2 regions of the Bradyrhizobium sp. Leo114 genome follow, and region 1 is predicted to be linked to the other one. Evidence: predicted binding sites of a transcription regulator. Region 1 holds the regulator's gene; the other holds the start of a gene.
What was found. The regulator PhoB, encoded in region 1, activates phosphate uptake and scavenging genes when phosphate is short. The targets are predictions, from matches to a motif close to TGTCATNNANCTGTCAT.
Positions count from the first base shown of each region.

Region 2: a site for PhoB is predicted at 1,733-1,749, ahead of ACZIRK_RS25090 (acetoacetate decarboxylase). Genes of this name have one in related genera too.

Region 1 is NZ_JBUYEN020000003.1:53,880-57,292, forward strand. Features, by position in the region: gene ACZIRK_RS04530 (GcrA family cell cycle regulator) at 239-754, shown strand; gene phoB (phosphate regulon transcriptional regulator PhoB) at 876-1,583, opposite strand; gene phoU (phosphate signaling complex protein PhoU) at 1,700-2,416, opposite strand; gene pstB (phosphate ABC transporter ATP-binding protein PstB) at 2,428-3,249, opposite strand; gene pstA (phosphate ABC transporter permease PstA) at 3,246-3,413, opposite strand, start outside.
Region 2 is NZ_JBUYEN020000021.1:126,293-129,705, reverse strand. Features, by position in the region: gene ACZIRK_RS25095 (transporter) at 1-713, opposite strand, end outside; gene ACZIRK_RS25090 (acetoacetate decarboxylase) at 846-1,625, opposite strand; gene ACZIRK_RS25085 (patatin-like phospholipase family protein) at 1,789-2,955, shown strand; gene ACZIRK_RS25080 (acyl-CoA carboxylase subunit beta) at 3,108-3,413, opposite strand, start outside.

The DNA of each region.
Region 1 (3,413 bases):
ACGCATAGGCGCGGACTCTTGCGCCAGAGTCACGCCATATTGTAGCGTCTAGCCTGTCGGGTACGACATCTCGTGCGGCAGTTTTGATCCCTTAGAGTCCTTTGTGTGCGGCGTACACGTTCGGGTGCGGTTTTCGTGCCCGGCGAGCCTTAAGGGATTCTGCCCGCAGGGATTTTTGAGATTAGGCATCGCAGCGCTGTCCCAGGATCGGCCGGCGCAACGCGAAGGGAAAGATGCGATGACGGTATTGACCTGGTCCGACGAACGCGTCGAGCAGTTGAAAAAGCTCTGGGAAGGTGGCCTCTCGGCCAGCCAGATCGCTGCGGAACTGGGCAACGTGACCCGCAATGCGGTGATCGGCAAGGTGCACCGGCTCGGCCTCTCGGGCCGCGCCAAGAGTCCTGCTGCAGCCGCGCCGCGGCAGCGCAAGGCGCGTCCCGCACAGCCGATGATGCGCGTGGCGCGTCCGGTCTCCCGCGGCAACACCGCGCTCGCCCACGCCTTCGAGGTGGAGGTGGAAGCGGACCCTATCGCCTACGACAATGTGGTGCCGATGAGCCAGCGGCTGTCGCTGCTCGAATTGAACGAGGCCACCTGCCACTGGCCGGTCGGCGATCCCTCGAGCCCGGAATTCTTCTTCTGCGGCGGCAAGGCGCTTCCCGGCCTGCCCTATTGCGCGCACCACTCCCGCATCGCCTACCAGCCGGCGGCTGACCGCCGCCGTCCGACGGTCAAGCCGTCACAAGGCAAGTAAGCCGACGACAGATCGTAGCCTGGGTGGAGCGCAGCGCAACCCGGGAACGCTGTATCGGCGGGTCCAAATTTCCCCGGGGTTACGCTTCGCTGCACCCGGGCTACGGATTGAGGTCGCCGGTTTACGACTGCTCGGCCTTCGCGAAGCGATCATCGAGCGCGTAGCCCGCGCCGCGGACGGTACGGATCGGGTCCTGCTCGCGGCCGGGATTGAGCAATTTGCGCAGGCGGCCGATGTGAACGTCGACGGTGCGCTCGTCGATATAGATGTCGCGGCCCCAAACGCTGTCGAGCAGCTGCTCGCGGCTGAACACGCGGCCGGGATGCTCCAGGAAGAACTCCAGCAGGCGATATTCGGTCGGGCCGAGATCGATCGGGCGGCCCGAGCGCGCGACGCGGCGCTTCTCGCGGTCGAGTTCGATGTCGCCATAGGTGAGCACGGTGGCGAGCCGCTCCGGGCTTGCCCGGCGCAACAGGCCCTTCACCCGCGCGAGCAGTTCAGGCACCGAGAACGGCTTGACGATGTAGTCGTCGGCACCGGTCGCCAGCCCCCTCACGCGCTCGCTTTCCTCGCCGCGCGCGGTCAGCATGATGATCGGGAGCTGCTTGGTCTCCGGCCGCGCCCGCAGACGGCGGCACAGCTCGATGCCGGAGAGTCCCGGCAGCATCCAGTCGAGCACGACAAGGTCGGGAATACGTTCCTTGAGCCTTGTGTCCGCATCGTCTCCACGGGCGACCGTTTCGACATCATAGCCTTCTGCATCGAGATTGTAGCGCAACAGCGTCGTCAGCGCTTCTTCGTCTTCGACCACCAGAATGCGTGCGCTCATCGGCTTGGCTTCTCCTATAGCGGGATGACTCTCTGCTTGAATCGTCATCCCACTCTTCCTTTGATGTTTGAGCAGGATCTTGGCTGAAAGCCGGCGTCGACTTTCCGGATGTTGCTCTAGTTGCCCGGAACGGTCGTGGCGAACGTCGTCATATCCCCCTTCGGCCGCTTGTCGGTGATCTGCTGACCCTCGATCATGTAGAAGACCGTTTCCGCGATGTTGGTGGCGTGGTCGCCGATCCGCTCGATATTCTTGGCGCAGAACATCAGGTGGATGCAGAACGAGATGTTGCGCGGATCTTCCATCATGTAGGTGAGGAGCTCGCGGAACAGCGAGGTGCAGATCGCGTCCACCTCCTCGTCGCTCTTCCAGACGTTCATCGCCGCCGGCAGATCGTGCGCGGCATAGGCGTCGAGCACGGACTTGACCTGCGACAGCACGAGGTCGGTCATGTGCTCCAGGCCGCGGATCAGCTTCAGCGGCTGGAAGTCGTTCTCCAGCGCGGCGACGCGCTTGCCCATGTTCTTGGCGAGGTCGCCGATCCGCTCGAGGTCGGTCGCCACCCGCATCGCGCCGACGATCTCGCGCAGGTCGACAGCCATCGGCTGGCGGCGGGCGATCGTCAGCACGGCGCGCTCCTCGATCACGCGCTGCAGGCTGTCGATCTCGATGTCGGAAGCGACGACACGCTTGCCGAGCGCGACGTCGCGGCGGATCAGCGCATCGACGGATTCGGTGATCATCCGTTCGACCAGCCCGCCCATCTCTGCGACCAGACGGGTCAGTTCCTGAAGATCGCTGTCGAATGCCTTGGCGGTATGTTCAGAAGCCATGATGTCCCTCCTCAACCAAACCGGCCGGTGATGTAGTCCTGGGTGCGTCGATCGCTCGGCGAGGTGAAGATCTTGCTGGTGTCGTCGAACTCGATCAGTTCGCCCAGATACATGAACGCGGTCTTGTCGGAGACGCGCGCCGCCTGCTGCATGTTATGCGTGACGATCGCGATCGTGTAGTCCTCCGACAATTCCTGGATCAGCTCCTCGACCTTGGCGGTCGAGATCGGATCGAGCGCCGAGCAGGGCTCGTCGAACAGGATAACTTCGGGCCGCACCGCAACCGTGCGGGCGATGCAGAGGCGCTGCTGCTGGCCGCCGGAGAGGCTCAGGCCGGAGGCGTTGAGCTTGTCCTTGACCTCGTTCCACAGCGCGCCGCCGCGCAGCGCTTTCTCGACGCGGCCGTCCATTTCAGATTTCGAGATCTTCTCGTAAAGGCGGATGCCGAAGGCGATGTTCTCATAGATCGTCATCGGGAACGGCGTCGGCTTCTGGAACACCATTCCGATCCGCGCCCGCAGCAGGTTGAGGTCGAGCTTGGGGTCGAGGATGTTGGTCTGGTCCAGCATCAACTGGCCGGTGGCGCGCTGGCCGGGATACAGGTCGTACATCCGGTTGAAGATCCGGAGCAGGGTCGACTTGCCGCAGCCGGACGGGCCGATAAAGGCGGTGACGCGGTTGGTGCCGAGCGTCAGGTTGATGTTCTTCAACGCATGGTGCTCGCCGTAATAGAAGTTGAGGCTGCGTGCAGTCACCTTTGGCGCCGCTTCCGGCAGCGACTTCTGGGGAATGGCCGCGCTCGGGCTGGTCGTCGATACGGACAGATCGGTCATTTTGCGCTCCTTTCGGCGCCGAGAATGCGCGCGCCGATGTTGAGCGCGAGCACGGTCAAGGTGATAAGCAAGGCCCCGCTCCAGGCGAGCTCCTTCCAATAGGCGTAGGGGCTCTGCACGAAGTTGTTGATGGTCACCGGCAGGTTCGCCATCGTCTTGGTCAG
Region 2 (3,413 bases), on a different contig from region 1:
GCATGCAGCCTTAGCGCCGGGCTGAGATTTTCGGGGCTCTTCTGCTCGAGCCGGTGGAACAGGACACGCAAGCCGGCAAGCTGACGATGCAGCCGCAGACAGGTTCGCCGCAACCGGCCGAGCCCGGCCCGCATCTCCGACTTGGTCTCGCCGGACAGCACCCGTTCCTCGATGCCGTCGATCTCGGTGGCGATCTTGTCGGCCATCCGGTCCATAGTGTCGGCGACCTCGTCGATGATCTTCTCAAGCAGCGCCGCCACCGTCGCGACACGATGGCCGCCTTCGAGCACGCGGCGCGTGGCATCCACCGCGCACAGCGCCTGATGGCGGCCGCTGATCAGGAGACGCTCGGTCATCGCGAAGCGAAGGAAGCCGGTTTCCTCCGTTGGGGAGTCGATCTCGCGCACGAGATCGGAGAACACGCCATAGACGCAGTTGTCGATGGTGTGGAGCTGCTGGAAATTGTCATGCGACAGCAAGAGATCGCGCGCCAGCATCGGAAACTGCAGGCCGCCAAGCCATTGCCGGCTGCGACCATCCGCCAGATTGAAATGCAGCCAGAGCCTGCCATCATGGCTGAACTCGATCGGCGCTTCGATGGGCAAGGATTCAGCGGTGCCGTCGCCATGCAGACGGAACGCCCACACCAGGCCGGGGATCACCGGAGTGGCGTCCGCCGGCACGCTGACAATTTTCGCTGGTTCAGCCGACATGACCAGCCCGAAGCTCAACGCGAGACATCGTCAACCCCTGCGCATGCCAGCACATATCAGTGCGGGGCACCTTCCCCACACGCCGGCACGCGACGATTGAATTACGCTTCTGTTACAGTTTGATGTCGCAGTCTACTCCGCCGCGAGACCCGTTGCGACCAGCTCGGCTTCCTTGTTGTAATCGTGCACGACGCGGCCGAACGGCAGCGTCAGATCGGCGAGGAAATGGTGCGCGCCGACCACCCGCCGCACCGGAAAATCCGCAACCGGCGCATTGACGTGCGGTACCAGATGCAGCCGGCCCGGGCCGATCCATGAGCCCTTGACGTTGATGTCGGTCAGGTTGATCGCGACGAGCTGGCAGACTTCGAGACGGCCATCGACTCCCGGGATCATCTTCAGATTAACTTGCGTCTTCGACAGCGTCGCGCGGGTGATGTCGCCATTGCCCGCCATGCTCTCATGCTTGTAGCCCATGGTGCCCATGGCGACGAGCTGGCCGGCGTATTCGAGCGTGCCGGTCAGCGTGTCCTTGACGATCTCGAGCTTGGGATGGGCGTATTTCTTCGGAAAGCCCCAGATCTCCCGGCCCGCCGCAATCGGCGGATCATCGTCGAGGTACATCTGCGAAACAAAATTGACCTCTTCGCCGTGCAAGCGCGCCGGGATCACCAGACCGGACTCGGTATAGCTGCCGAAGCCGGAACTATCAGGCATCTTGATCCATTCGTAGTGCACGATCGGCTGATCAATCGGCTCGAGCGGCTCAGGCAGCCCGGCACGGATCAGCGCGGGATCGGTCTCGTAGGTGATGACCAGGAATTCGCGATTGACGAAGCGGTAGGGTCCTGCGGGATAGCTTGGGCCCGCGGCAGGCATTGACGGAAGCCGCAATAGTTCTTCCCTGCGCATCGCAAATCCCCTGTTTTGCAATTAATGGCCCGAACGCTAGCGACGGACATTGACATTGATATGAGGGATTTCCTTCAGCCGCGTGACCCGAATGTCCCCTTGGCGGCTGTCATCAGCGCGTCACGGGCACACGGAATCGTTGGCGCGCAGGGAGTGCAAGGACATGGATGCGCGTAGCCCACATTTCGACGAACAAGAAACTGCAACCTCCCATCGCGGCTGGCGGCCGGAGCGCTGCGACCGTGTCGCGCTGGTGCTGCAAGGCGGTGGTGCGCTCGGCGCCTACCAGGCCGGCGTCTATCAGGCGCTGCACGAAGCAGGTATCGAGCCGGACTGGATCTGCGGCGTCTCGATCGGCGCGATCAACTCGGCAATCATCGCCGGCAATCCGCCGGAGCGGCGGCTTGAGCGACTGCACACATTCTGGGACCGCATCACCAGCCGCAAGATCTGGCACTACACGCCGGACGGCGACATCTTCCGCAAGGCCCGCAACTTCACCTCCTCGTTCATGACGACGGTGCTGGGCCAGCCCGGCTTCTTCGCGCCCCACACCACCAGTCCATGGTTCAGCCCAGCCGGCGCCAGGACCGCCACGAGCTATTACGATACGGCGCAGCTACGCGAGTCGCTGCTCGAGCTGGTCGATTTCGAGCGCATCAACTCCAAGAGGATGCGCTTTGCCGTCGGCGCGGTGAACGTGCTGTCGGGCAATTTCATCTATTTCGATAACGCGCATGACGAGATCATTCCCGAGCACATCATGGCGAGCGGCGCGTTGCCCCCGGCGCTGCCGATGGTAAAGGTGGGCACCGACCATTTCTGGGATGGCGGCATCGTCTCCAACACGCCGCTGCAGCATCTGCTCGATCAGGTCGACAGCCTCAATTCACTGGTATTCCAGGTCGACCTGTTCTCGGCCCGCGGCGTGCTGCCCCGCGACATCCACGACGTAATGGCCCGCCACAAGGACATCATGTATTCCTCGCGCACGCGCTACAACACCGATATGTATCGCAAGACCCACAATCTCCGCGCCCGCCTCTATAAGGCGCTGTCGAAGATTCCGAACGAGCAGCTATCGGAGGAAGAGCGCCAGCTCCGCGATTCCAACAGCGCCCTGCCGAGCATCGCGATCCTGCAACTGATCTATCAGCAGAAGGCCTATGAAGGCCACGCCAAGGATCACGAATTCTCGGGCACCTCGATGCGCGAGCACTGGATGAGCGGGCATGAGGACACCAAGCGTACGCTGATGCGGCGCGACTGGATCAAGATGCCCGACGCCGGCATCGTGGTCCACGACGTGCACCGCGAGAGCGAGGTGTAGAACTGCCGAAAGGACGCAGGCGCCACGCACTCCCCCTCATCCTGAGGAGCCTGCGTAAGCAGGCGTCTCGAAGGATGGGCCGCCTGTGAGACCCGGGCCTCATGGTTCGAGACGCCGCTACGCGGCTCCTCACCATGAGGGTCAGGCAGCAACTACGGCCTTGTCGACATGTTGCCTGGCGGCCCCGCGGTCCGGATCGGCTCAGCCAAACGCGCGAATTCGCAGAGCAGCGAGCGCGTCCTGCGGGGGTCGATCACCTCCTCCACCCAGAATTTTTCGGCCGAGCGGAATGGCGAGCGCAGCTTGTTCAGACGGTCCTCGATCTCCTTCAGCTTCGCCGCCGGATCGGGCGCTGCCTCGATGTCGGCCCGGTAGGCGGCCTCGATGCCGCCCTCCAGCGGCAGCGAGCCCCAATAGGCCGACGGCCAGGCGTAGCGCATCGAGAAGCGGTTCGCCGG